Regions from separate parts of the Providencia alcalifaciens genome, predicted to be linked through region 3. Evidence: predicted binding sites of a transcription regulator. Region 3 holds the regulator's gene; each other region holds the start of a gene.
The links. The regulator PhoB, encoded in region 3, activates phosphate uptake and scavenging genes when phosphate is short. The targets are predictions, from matches to a motif close to CTGTCATAAAACTGNCNNAT.
Positions count from the first base shown of each region.

Region 1: the regulator PhoB is predicted to act here: its motif matches at 2,430-2,449, upstream of ugpB (sn-glycerol-3-phosphate ABC transporter substrate-binding protein UgpB).
Region 2: the regulator PhoB is predicted to act here: its motif matches at 2,672-2,691, upstream of phoA (alkaline phosphatase).

Region 1 covers NZ_OU659204.1:3,432,952-3,437,171, forward strand. The annotation lists gene ugpE (sn-glycerol-3-phosphate ABC transporter permease UgpE) at 1-39, opposite strand, end outside; gene ugpA (sn-glycerol-3-phosphate ABC transporter permease UgpA) at 36-923, opposite strand; gene ugpB (sn-glycerol-3-phosphate ABC transporter substrate-binding protein UgpB) at 992-2,305, opposite strand; gene LDO73_RS15645 (AbgT family transporter) at 2,930-4,220, opposite strand, start outside.
Region 2 covers NZ_OU659204.1:668,670-672,889, reverse strand. The annotation lists tRNA gene LDO73_RS02945 (tRNA-Leu) at 166-251, shown strand; tRNA gene LDO73_RS02940 (tRNA-Leu) at 475-560, shown strand; gene LDO73_RS02935 (DUF1435 family protein) at 667-921, opposite strand; gene phoA (alkaline phosphatase) at 1,156-2,595, opposite strand; gene LDO73_RS02925 (DUF3156 family protein) at 2,793-3,398, opposite strand; gene LDO73_RS02920 (APC family permease) at 3,373-4,220, opposite strand, start outside.
Region 3 covers NZ_OU659204.1:778,204-782,423, reverse strand. The annotation lists gene phoR (phosphate regulon sensor histidine kinase PhoR) at 381-1,700, opposite strand; gene phoB (phosphate regulon transcriptional regulator PhoB) at 1,724-2,413, opposite strand; gene sbcD (exonuclease subunit SbcD) at 2,792-4,006, shown strand; gene LDO73_RS03370 (AAA family ATPase) at 4,009-4,220, shown strand, end outside.

The DNA.
Region 1 (4,220 bases), 1.3 Mb from region 3:
ATGACTGAATACGCTCAGCCCACGATTTTTCTCAATCATTGGTAACGTACCTTACGCTCGATAAAACGGAATTGAATCACCGTGAGGATGATCACCAAGCCCATTAAAATCACGGATTGCGCTGCGGATGAAGAGAGGTCGAGCCCTGAAAAACCTTCACGGTAAATCTTATAAATCAGCGTCGTCGTCGCTTGTACTGGCCCCCCACCCGTTGCCGCATCAATTACCGGGAAAGTATCAAAGAAGGCATACACCAAATTCACTACCAGTAAAAAGAAACTCACGGGGGTAATCAGTGGTAATGAGATCTTAAAAAAGCGTCTGATCGGGCCTGCGCCATCGATAGCCGCAGCCTCCATTAAAGAGCGGGGAATTGACTGCAATGCCGCAAAGAAAAATAAAAAGTTATAGCTAATTTGCTTCCAAACTGAGGCTAAGACGACTAAAAACATCGCCTGACCGCTATTTTGTGCATGGTTCCAGTCATAGCCAATGGATTCCAAACCATAAGTTATCAATCCTCTACCGGGGCTAAATAAAAACATCCATAAAACCGCCGCAACAGCAGGGGCTACCGCATAAGGTAGCAATATAAGAGTTTGATAAAAACGGCTTCCTCGGATCACATAGTCAACCAATGCAGCCAAAAAAAGGGAGATCAGTAGACCACTTCCCGCCACCCAAGCACTAAAAATCATCGTGGTATAGAAAGAGTCTACATAGTAGCTATCACTGAAGAGTTGAGTGAAGTTTTCTAACCCCACAAATTCACTGGATAAACCAAAAGGATCAATACTTTGTAATGAATACCAGAGCGCTTGCCCAGCAGGCAAAATAAAGAAAATCACCGTAATAATGAGCTGTGGCAGTACTAGCGCGTAAGGTAACCAGCGGGAGCGAAATACGGGACGAGATGATGACATAAGCAACCCAATAAATCAGATGTGATGCAGCGCCCCTCTTAATTCCACAAGAGGGGCGAAAGAACTCATTACTGAGTGGATTTTTCGAAACGGCGCAGTAATTGGTTACCACGCTCAACAGAGGCATCAAGTGCTTGTTGTGGGGTCTTTTTACCTGACCATACGGATTCCAGCTCTTCATCCACGATAGTGCGAATTTGCGGCATATTGCCTAAGCGTAATCCTTTGGTATAAGGCAATGGCGCTTTATTTAACATTTGACGAGTCGCAATATCCGCCCCTGGGTTTTTGTCATAAAAGCCGGATTTTTTGGTTAACTCATACGCTGCTGTTGTAATGGGTAAATATCCTGTATTTTGATGCCATTTTGCAGCATTTTCAGGTTCAGCTAAGAATTTCATAAATTCCGCAACACCTTTATAAGTCTCAGGATCTTTACCACCCATCACCCACAAGCTTGCACCACCAATGATGGCATTTTGTGGTGCCGTTGGAATTTGTGCATCGTAAGGCATCATGCCAACACCAAAATCAAACTTAGCATGCTTGCGAATGTTCGCCAGAGAACCGGAGGAACCAGTAATAATGGCACAATCCCCGTTATAGAATTTCTCTGTTGGCTCATCTTTACGTCCTAAGTAAGTGAACGTACCTTTCTTATTCATCTCTTGCAGCTGCTCAATGTGCCTTACGTGATCTGGGGTATTAAACTCCAGCACGGCATCAGCGCCGTCAAAGCCATTATTCTTCGATGCGACAGGCAACCCGTTCCATGCACTAAAGTTTTCAATTTGTATCCAGCCCTGCCAACCACTGGCATAGCCACATTTCATTCCTGATTCACGCAGTTTTTCAGTATATTGGGCAAGATCCTGCCATGTTTTTGGCGGGGTCTCTGGATTTAAACCGGCTTTTTTGAAGGCTTCTTTATTGTAATAAAGTACGGGGGTGGAGCTATTGAAAGGCTGAGATAGCAAATGCCCTGTTTTCGCATCACTGTAGTAACCCGAAACGGTAGGCACAAACTGAGATTCATCAAAATCAATTCCAGCTTCTTGGAAAACTTCGTAGACAGGTTTGATGGCTTTGGATGACATCATCGTCGCAGTACCGACTTCATAAACCTGCAGTATCGCAGGCGCATTGCCAGAACGAAATGCCGCAATCCCCGCAGCGAGGCTTTGCTCGTAGTTCCCTTTATAAGTGGGAACCACTTTATAATCTGGGTGAGTTTCATTAAAACGAGTGACAAGGTCATTCACTTCTTCGCCAAGCTGACCTTCCATTGAATGCCAGAATGGGACTGTGGTGACTGCCATTCCTTGACTGCTAAAAGCCATGCCTAACATCATTGCTAAAGCAGACTGTTTGATAGATGCCATGCCAATTCTCTCTTTTATTATGACTGAAGTTTATCCGCTGAGATTTACACTAAAATGTGCGAATTCACGCAGTTTATGTTCGAGAGAGAATTTATCACCGAGAAATGACAGAAATATCGCCAACACATGACAGATTAATGACGGCCATATCTCTAGCAAATGACGCTTACATGACAATCGACGTGTTTTATTTTCACGATATATCGAAAATAAACAATCAAATTAATTTAAATAATAAATTCTTGATTATTGAAATATGATTAAATAACAAAAAATAGGAAACATGAATAAAAGAGTAAAAACAGATGCCAGAAATAATTTTGCAGAAACTGTCATTCTATACATATTATCCACCTTGTTTTTTATTAAAAAAAGCAAATAAAAATAAAATTGAAAACAAGTCTATTATCGACATGGCAATTTAAACAAACTTAATTTCAAAATTAATTTTAGGATAACATTAAGATAATAACAAATATTTAATACTATAAATCCAATAAACTAATAATAACCCATAAAATAAACCATCTTATGATTATCACTTTATGGCCAATTTAAAATACACATCAGAAAATAGTGAAGGGTAAATAAAAATCTATTTACCCTTATAAACTCATTATTAGATTAACTTCCTGGAGTAAAATAAATTGGTGATCCCGGCCCTACCGGTAGCCCCAAAATAAATACCCAGATAATAAAGAACAGAGACCAACCAATAAAGAAAATAATCGAGTATGGCAACATCATTGAAACCAAGGTACCAATCCCTGCATCTTTCTTATATTTGACGACTATTGCCATAATTAAGCCAAAATAGCTCATCATTGGTGTAATAATATTGGTCACTGAATCACCAATACGATAAGCCGCTTGGATAGTTTCTGGGGAATAGCCTGCCAACATTAACATTGGAACAAATATCGGTGCTGTCACAGCCCATTGAGCGGAAGCAGAGCCGATCATCAGGTTAATAAAGGCGCATATCAGAATAAAGCCAACAAATAATATTCCACCATGTAGGTCAATACTATTTAAGAAATTAGCGCCTTTGACGGCAATAACTTGCCCAATGTTGGTCCAACCAAAAAATGCAACGAACTGTGCTGCAAAGAAAATGATGACTAAATAGAGACCCAAGGTACTCATTGCGCTTGCCATCGCATCAACCACATCTTTATCACTGCGCATGGTTTTTGCAATATAGCCGTAAACAATCCCTGGAACCGCAAAGAAAATAAAGATAAACACCACGATTGCTTTTAAGAAAGGTGAATTACTCACTAACCCCGTTTCTTGGTTACGTAAAATCCCACTTTCAGGCACCACCATTAAGGCTAATATTGCTGCTAATCCCCAAAAAGTCACCGATGCCCAGAACAACGCTTTTTTCTCAAGCGGCGTCACCTCGGCTGAGGCTCGGAGTTTATCTTCATCTTCATCAACACCACCGCCCTGATAAGGACCTAACTGCGGCTCAACAATTTTCTCTGTGATGAAATAACCCAAGATAGTGATCAAGAAGGTACTGACAAACATAAAGTACCAGTTGGCCTCCGCCCCAACGATATAGGTAGGATCAATAATTCGAGCCGCTTGCTGAGTGATCCCTGACAGTAACGGATCCACTGTTCCTAATAGTAAGTTCGCTGAATATCCACCGGATACCCCTGCAAATGCGGCAGCAAGCCCAGCTAATGGATGACGACCTAATGAATGGAAAATAATCGCAGCCAGCGGAATCAGTACCACATACCCGAGCTCTGCCGCGGTATTAGACATAATCCCAGCAAAAACAATCGCAACGGTAGTTAATTTACGTGGTGCTTTGATAACAATCAGACGCATTGCCGCAGATAATAAACCGGCACGTTCTGCGATCCCAACCCCTAAAAGAGCAACTAATACCGTGCCAAGA
Region 2 (4,220 bases), 110 kb from region 3:
ATTATCTCATTATCGGTTTGGTTTCTAACGGTCAACTTATAACGTTGGCCGTTTTTTCATCAAACAAGATAGTGCCGATAAAAATTTATTGACGTCTGCGCAAATTAGCCTAAAATCCGCACCGTACTATTGATGCATGAGCAATTATGCAAAAGAGTTAGTATTGCGAGGGTGGCGGAATTGGTAGACGCGCTAGCTTCAGGTGTTAGTGTCCTATGGACGTGGGGGTTCAAGTCCCCCCTTTCGCACCACTTACTCTTCATAATTTCAATTATCTATGCGTTGACTGCTCTTCGCTATCCGTATTACATAGTTATCTATGCTCAACGGAATAGCGGCGTTTGTCGCCTTTATCTAATTGGAATTCTTTTGAGTAAGAAAGCTCATATCATAATTTCAATTATCTATGTGTTGACTGCTCTTAGCAGCTCATTATAGAAGTCAGTATCAATAGAAAGAATTTTGACAGTATTTGCGAGGGTGGCGGAATTGGTAGACGCGCTAGCTTCAGGTGTTAGTGTCCTATGGACGTGGGGGTTCAAGTCCCCCCTTTCGCACCACTGTTAATGATTCGTAGCCTTAATCTTCAAGAATTCAATCTTCAGATATTCAATTCTCAATAGCCATTCGCGCAATATTCCTAACCTAGATATCGCTTAGACAATCTTAGCTTCGCATAATAAAAATCAGCAAAAAACAGCCTAAAGACATTACTGCAGGAATAATTAATAAGCGCCGTGAACCACGATTAAACAGCATGCCTGCTGTCGCAATCATCAAGGTGATCATCGCCACTTTCAGTGGATCAAACCCCATATTGCTCAGCAAATACATAATACTCAGTAACACCACCGCGAAGACGCCCCACAAACCAGCGCCAATACGCCGCAACCCTGTTGCTTTTGATACGCTAGTTCCCATAACGCCTCCCATTTATAGCTAATGAGTCTTTAGCCAACTCATAATGAGCCTATAATTTCGTTAAAGATGATAATGATTATCAATCATATCTGCGTTTCTATAAAAATCAATCAAATTTTAGTGTGATGTGAGGGTCTGAAGGAGAAAATTTCGACGAGGATTTATTGGACTTTATAAACAAAAAAGTTCTCTGCGGCATCCTACCACAGAGAACTTTTAACTACAGGGGTTGGTTTATTGCTTCAATCCCATCGCATCACGCATGGTAAAGAACAAATCGGTTTGGTCAGTCAGACCCATCACGTTCGCAGCATGTGGACCATAGGCTGCGATACGTAGCTGAGCACCTGTATGCTCCTGTGAATCTTCTTCTTCAGAATTACCGTAGTTCACGGTCATCACGGTACCGTCTTTTGTGATCAGTGCTTGAGTTAAGCCTGATGACTTAGTTCCGTCTGGAATAATTTGACTAGAATGCGAGTGGTCAGCCGTCACGATAACCAGTGTATCACCGTGCTTCTTAGCGAAATCTAAGCCAACTTGTACCGCTTGATCCAGCGAGACAGTCTCGCCAATTTGACCACATGGATTCGCTTTGTGATCCTGCTTATCGATAGAAGCGCTTTCAACCTGCAAGAAGAAGCCATTTGGATTTACCTTCAGTAAATCAATCGCTTTTTCAGTCATTTGGGCTAATGTCGGCGCATTCGGGTCTAACTTAGAATTCGGTTTACACTCTAATGCTGCGTTATTTAAGTTGCCGTGATAAGTGGCTTTTGGACCTTCCCACGCCACGGTCATGTTGCCGTCATGGAACAGGCCTAACACCGGCTTATCTTGGTTAGCTTCTTTGATTGCATCGAGTGACTTAGCATCACGGACAATAGTGAATCCACGATCTGCCGCTTGTTGTTCCAAGGTTTTCCCTTTGTAATCACCCGCTTTAGCTTCCTGCTTAAAGCTTTTCGCACCGCCACCTAATGTGACATCCGCGCGAGTAATCATTAACTGTTCTGAAATAGAACCACGACCGCCATTTTCCAGTGCATTCGTCGCACACTTTTCGCTGGTTTCTTCAGGGCCGTAACATTTACGTCCCGTCACATGAGCAAACTGAGCCGCTGGCGTTGCATCTTGAATTTCAGATGTTGTCACGTTGCCCGTTGCTTTGCCATTACGTTTCGCAATTTCAATCAATGTGTCATGGTCTTTACCAAACACATCAATCCCTAAAGCGCCGTTATAGGTTTTCACACCGGATGACCATGCTGTTGCAGATGCAGCAGAATCAGTTACATAGTCTGGTTTTTGTGTTTTCTTATCTAATGCGTAATGGGTGTATTGCCCAGTGATTGGCAGTGCATCGATTCCTTTAAAAAAACCGCCTGCGCCTTCTGCATAGTTACGTGCGACGGTAATTTCAGAATCCCCCATACCATCGCCGATAAATAAAATGACGTTCTTCGCTTGACCATTATGCAGTGCTGCTTTCATGATATCCGTCTGTTCAGTCGATAAACGGCGAGCACCACCAAACTTAGTGATATCCCCTTTTGCAGCGCGACTTTCTGAAACTGCTTCATTTTTATCCGCGGCATAAGCTGGGATTGCAGTTCCTAAAATGAACGTACTTACAGCGACGGCTAACATCGATTTCATAAAATTACCTGTCATAAGTTTTATCCTTGCCAATCAATAAGAAGAGTAAATAAGTATGCTTCGAATAGTTGACCAGCATGCTAGAGCAGCTAGATGACAGTTGAATGACGGTTTTATGTCGATATAAAGATGATTGTCATAAACATGGCAGCCATAAACATAACAATCATAAAAGCGAAACGCCCAATCTGGGCGTTATCGATGAGAAGAAATTATTGATGAGAAACCTGTTGGTTCATGAGCTGAGAAATCAGCTGTAATGCACTTAATAAGCGATGGCGCTGCTGGTCAGTCAAACGTAAATAACGCCGAGCAGCGGGGATCCGGCTGACCATTTCCGAAGCGGTATAAGGCTCAATTTCACAACGCCAAACGCCATTTTTGACAGCAATATGACAGTGAGTGAAGTCTAGCTCTTCGAAAGTTTGGCGGATCACGGGGTATAGATCTAAGCTTTCGACTAAAAGTTTCCCATCCGCTTGTTGAGTCGTGAACTGAATGTGTTTTTTCCGTGCAGATCCTGCTGTTTTCACATCGATCTGTGCCACCAGCGCGTTGTCACATTTTCCCGAAACCGCAAAACGGCTATGCACAATAAACGCCATAAACAAGGTTTTCACACGCTCAGTGACTTCCACTTTAATGCCTTGAGGCAATTGGATGAGGAGCACTCCTGGCGTCCCCCACTCACAAACATAAGGGGCGATATCTTTCTCAATCCGATTTAAAGTTAACCCCGCTTGATACCCTGTAGGGAGGCGCTTTTGGGTTAACTTTTTCCACCATGGTGACTTAGGCAAGGTTACGTAAAGGCTCAAGTTCCACCTCCTCTGCATTCTCATCTTCAAATGAATTGGACAATACTTGTTCAACCGGAACGGGCTTAAATGGATTCACTTTCTGCACTAACACGGTCCAACCTAATGCATAACTCGCTGTTAATCCCAACATTATGGCAAATGGAATATACACATCTGCTTTATTCATGCCCGGAGGCGTGATGTAAACAATCGCTAGGATGATCCCCACACTCGAAATAATTTGTGGGATAGGGAAGAATGGCGAGCGATAAGCGCGGTGTAAATCAGGGCGACGGATACGCAATAACACCACAGAAATCGTCACTAATAAGTATGCCGTTCCCCACGAACACACAGCCGCCAGCACCAACGGGATAATTCTGTCTAAATCCCCTTGGATAGCAAATGCGTGTAAACAAGGGATCATCACCGCCACTAAAATACCGAATACTGGCGTTTTAAAGCGAGGATGCAAATAGGCGAATACCTTTGGTAATGCACCATCTAACGCCATACCGTAAAGAATGCGCGGAACCGCTGCCATTAAGGTGTTGATGGTCGCCCCACCCGCCAGCAATAATGCAATCCCAATCCAGTATTTGCCAAAGTCACCCATAATTTGCCCAGCAAACGCAGGAATTGCCATCGGTGTTTCTAATAGACTCACACCATTTTGTGGATCGACAATCACGTTTTCGACTTGGTTAGTCAGTGCCGCACCAAACAAAAACATACAAAATGCGACGCCGCATAAGCCAATCGTCATCGCACGCGGGATCACTTTGGCTGAGTTTTTAATTTCAGGTGCCATCGGTGTCACTAACTCACAGCCGACAAACA
Region 3 (4,220 bases):
TGCATGCTTTGGTTAGCTTTATAATACTAAACATCAAAAAACAGTAAAAATCGCCAATAACTGGCGACAAGTAAAACTTTTGTAGGGAAAAAAGGCAATAGCAAACCCAAAAACAAGAACAATGTACCAAACTAAATTTAAGAACCAGTGATTACTATCAGTAAAATTGCAATATCCCGTATATATTCAGGCTAAAAAATCATCAACAAAACATTTTTTAACCGCACTGACGAGATTTTGGCAGAATAAGATGAAGAAAATTTCAGGATAAAATTGAAAATATAGCGCAGGCGTTAGAAATAACACCAATATGGGATGAATTACAAAACAAAAAACCTTGCTAACACAATGATTTTATTAGCAAGGCTTGGGATTTTCGATTATTTAGCGCTTAGTGTATTCGTTTTTTTATCTGACACAATAAACACTGGTGGTAATGTGAATGAAAACTCACTGCCCTTGCCAACCTGACTGGTGACTGAGAGCTGGCTACTATGGTGCTGAACGGCATGCTTAACAATTGCTAAGCCCAGCCCTGTTCCACCGCCACCTTGCCTTGAGCGCGCTTTATCCACACGATAAAAACGCTCTGTTAAGCGAGGAAGGTGCTCCGCTGGAATTCCCGGACCATTATCACTCACACTAAACTGTGCACCATTGCTGGTTCGTTGCCATTTCACCATAATTTTCGTACCGTCTGGTGTATGGTTTATGGCGTTATACACTAAGTTAGCCACCGCACTTCGTAGCTGCTCTTCATTGCCATGAACTCGAAGTTTTTCATCAATACTGAATTCAAACTCGTGCCGCCCTTGGCTTAAACTAATCGCTTCTTGTTCAATCATCTTAAGAATGACCGGCATATTAATCTGTTCATCAAGATTAATTTGAGGGGCAACCTCAATACGGGATAATTGCAGCAATTGCTTCACAAGGTTATCCATTCGATGAGTCTGCTCTTGCATCACCGACAACGCTTTTTTATTCATCGGTGAAGTGCCTTCTTGATCATCCATGACTTCAAGATAACCTTGAATAACGGTCAATGGCGTACGCAACTCATGGCTCACGTTAGCAAAAAAGTCTCTACGGGCTTTTTCTAGACGGCGTTTTTCAGTCACATCTCGAGCCACCATCAAAAGCTGATCACTTGCATACGGTAAGATACGAAACTCAACAATTTCGCCACTGTTAAGCTCAATCGTCAGCGCTTGGTCATAATTTTTCACGGTGAAATAACGGCTAAAATCAGGATAACGTAACAAGTTAAAAATATGCTGTCCGTTATCCTCTGGCCAGCGAAAACCAAGAAGCTGTTGAGCGTGGCGGTTACACCAAAATATATTGCCTTCGGTGGTCATTATTACCACGGCATCAGGCAAGGATTCAGCCCCACTGCGAAATCGCTTAATCAACTGCCCTAGTTCACGGCGACGCTTACGGTTACGCTGCTGCATCTGATAGATACCATAAAATATCGGCTCCCATCCCCCTTTGCCATCCGGCGGCAGCATACTTCTATCCAACCAGAGCCAGTCAGAAAGCTTTAGCAGGTTATATCCGTGCCAAATGAGTGCCGCGAGTAGAGAGATCACTAGCAGCCACGGAAGGTGTCCAATAAAAACAGACAGTATCAATGCGGGTAAAATAAATAAAAACAGCCCCCAAATCAGCTGTTTTAAGGATAAGCGTTCAAGCACCCATGTTTCTCCCTAATGGTTTCTCAATAGCGAACAGAGAAGCGGTAGCCAGTACCACGAACCGTTTGCACCATCTTATCATGTCCATCTAACTCTAACGCTTTTCTTAAACGACGAATATGGACATCCACCGTTCTGTCTTCCACATACACGTTTGCACCCCAAACATAATTGAGTAACTGCTCGCGGCTATAAACTCGCTCTGGATGGGTCATAAAGAAGTGAAGTAACTTGTATTCGGTAGGGCCCATATCAATGGGAATTTCTTTGCTGGTAACGCGATGAGAGGTAGGGTCAAGCACTAGCCCGTTCATCTCGATAATGTCTTCTGTCGCCATTGGAGAGATTCGTCGTAAAATGGCTTTAACCCGGGCTATCAATTCTTTTGGTGAAAACGGTTTAATGAGATAATCATCCGCTCCCACTTCTAATCCTTTCACGCGATCTTCTTCTTCACCCCTTGCTGTTAGCATCATCACGGGGACATCTCGCGTGGCACTATCACGCTTCATATGTTTAATGACTTGGATACCGGAACCTCCGGGGATCATCCAATCCAATAATACTAAATCAGGAAGTGGATCAACCAATTGCGCTATCGCAGAATCATAATCATCAGCCTCTGTAGGCTGAAAACCATTCTGTGCCAATACAAAACAAACCATTTCTCGGATGGGCGCTTCATCTTCAACGACTAGAATGCGTCTTGCCATGATTGTTCCTGTAAATAAGAAGAGATTTTTAATGTGACCGCATTATGCGTCAGTTTTGTGACAGAATTATGAATATCTCAACGCACAATCAAGATCTATCATTAGATTAACAGTTTAATGTCATGTAAGTGAAATATTAACGCCACATCATTCATTTCACGACAAATCAACGATATCACCACAAGCCTAGGTTTTCGCTTTCGTTGCGAAGCGCTTCGCAACTCTCTCTTTTTTACTGTTTAATTTGCCATGCCTTTGCCTTCACTTAGCCTCTATACGGTATACTGTGACGCAACAAACCAAATGGTTTGAATATTAGTATAAAGCGTCTGAATATTAATATAGTAAAAGCTTCATAATTATAGGAACCGCTAGCTCATGCGCATCATCCACACTTCAGACTGGCATTTAGGTCAGTATTTTTTCACTAAAAATCGATCTGCTGAACACCAACACTTTTTGCGTTGGCTAATCGAGCAAGTCAAACAGTACCAAGTGGATGCCCTGATTGTGGCTGGCGATGTCTTTGATACTGGCGCGCCCCCAAGTTATGCGCGCGAACTCTACAATCAGTTTATTGTTGATTTGCAAAAAACAGGCTGCCAATTAGTTATCTTGAGTGGTAACCATGATTCTGTCTCTGTTTTGAATGAATCCAGCGCGTTATTACGTTATTTAAATACTCACGTCATCACATCAAACAGCGAATCCCCTGTCATCACATTGAAAGATAAGCAAGGGAACCCAAATGGATTGGTGTGCGCAATCCCCTTTTTGCGACCGCGAGATATCCAAGTCAGCATTGCGGGGCAAAGCAGTGAAGAAAAACAACTTTCATTACAAAATGCCATTCATGAACGCTACCAAAGCTGTTACCAAAAAGCCGTTGAACAACGTACAGAGCTGGGCTTAGATATCCCGATTATTGCCACAGGGCATTTGACTGTCGTCGGTGCAGAACTGACAGATTCAGTGCGTGAGATTTATATTGGCACATTGGATGCTTTTCCTTCTGGTGCATTCCCACCCGCAGATTATATTGCGCTCGGACATATCCATCGTCCTCAACTAATTGGTGGACAAGCACATATTCGCTATAGCGGCTCTCCAATTGCACTCAGTTTTGATGAGTCACAGCAACAAAAAAGTGTCTGCTTAGTCGAATTTAACCAGCACCAATTTGCCAATGTTACTTTACTGCCAATTCCGGTTTTCCAACCGCTATTAAGTTTAAAGGGCTCTTTGAAAGAATTACAAAAACAATTAATAGACTTACCCATCCCAGAAAATGAGCTCCCTATTTGGTTAGATATTGAAGTCGCCACTCAAGACTATCTTGGTGATATACAACAACGTATTGAAGCTCTTACTCAAGAACTCCCTGTTGAAGTGGTTCGCCTACGCCGAGCGCGGCGGGCACAGACTGGTCAAAACCTCACTCCGCAGAATGAAACATTAAATGAGCTGACCGCCGAAGAAGTCTTTACTCGACGACTTACCGAAGAGGCATTGGAAGACAAAGCGTTAGAGCAACGTTTATTGCAGCTGTTCAAGCAATCCTACGCCAACTTGCGCAATGAGCAGGGAGAATAACTGTGAAAATCTTAAGCTTACGCCTGAAAAATATTAACTCCCTAAAAGGTGAATGGAAGATTGATTTCACAGAAGAGCCTTTTGCCAGTAATGGGTTATTTGCCATCACAGGAGCGACTGGCGCGGGAAAAACCACTTTATTGGATGCCATCTGCCTTGCGCTTTACCACCAAACTCCACGGTTAGGCGCAATATCAAAAAGCAAAAATGAGTT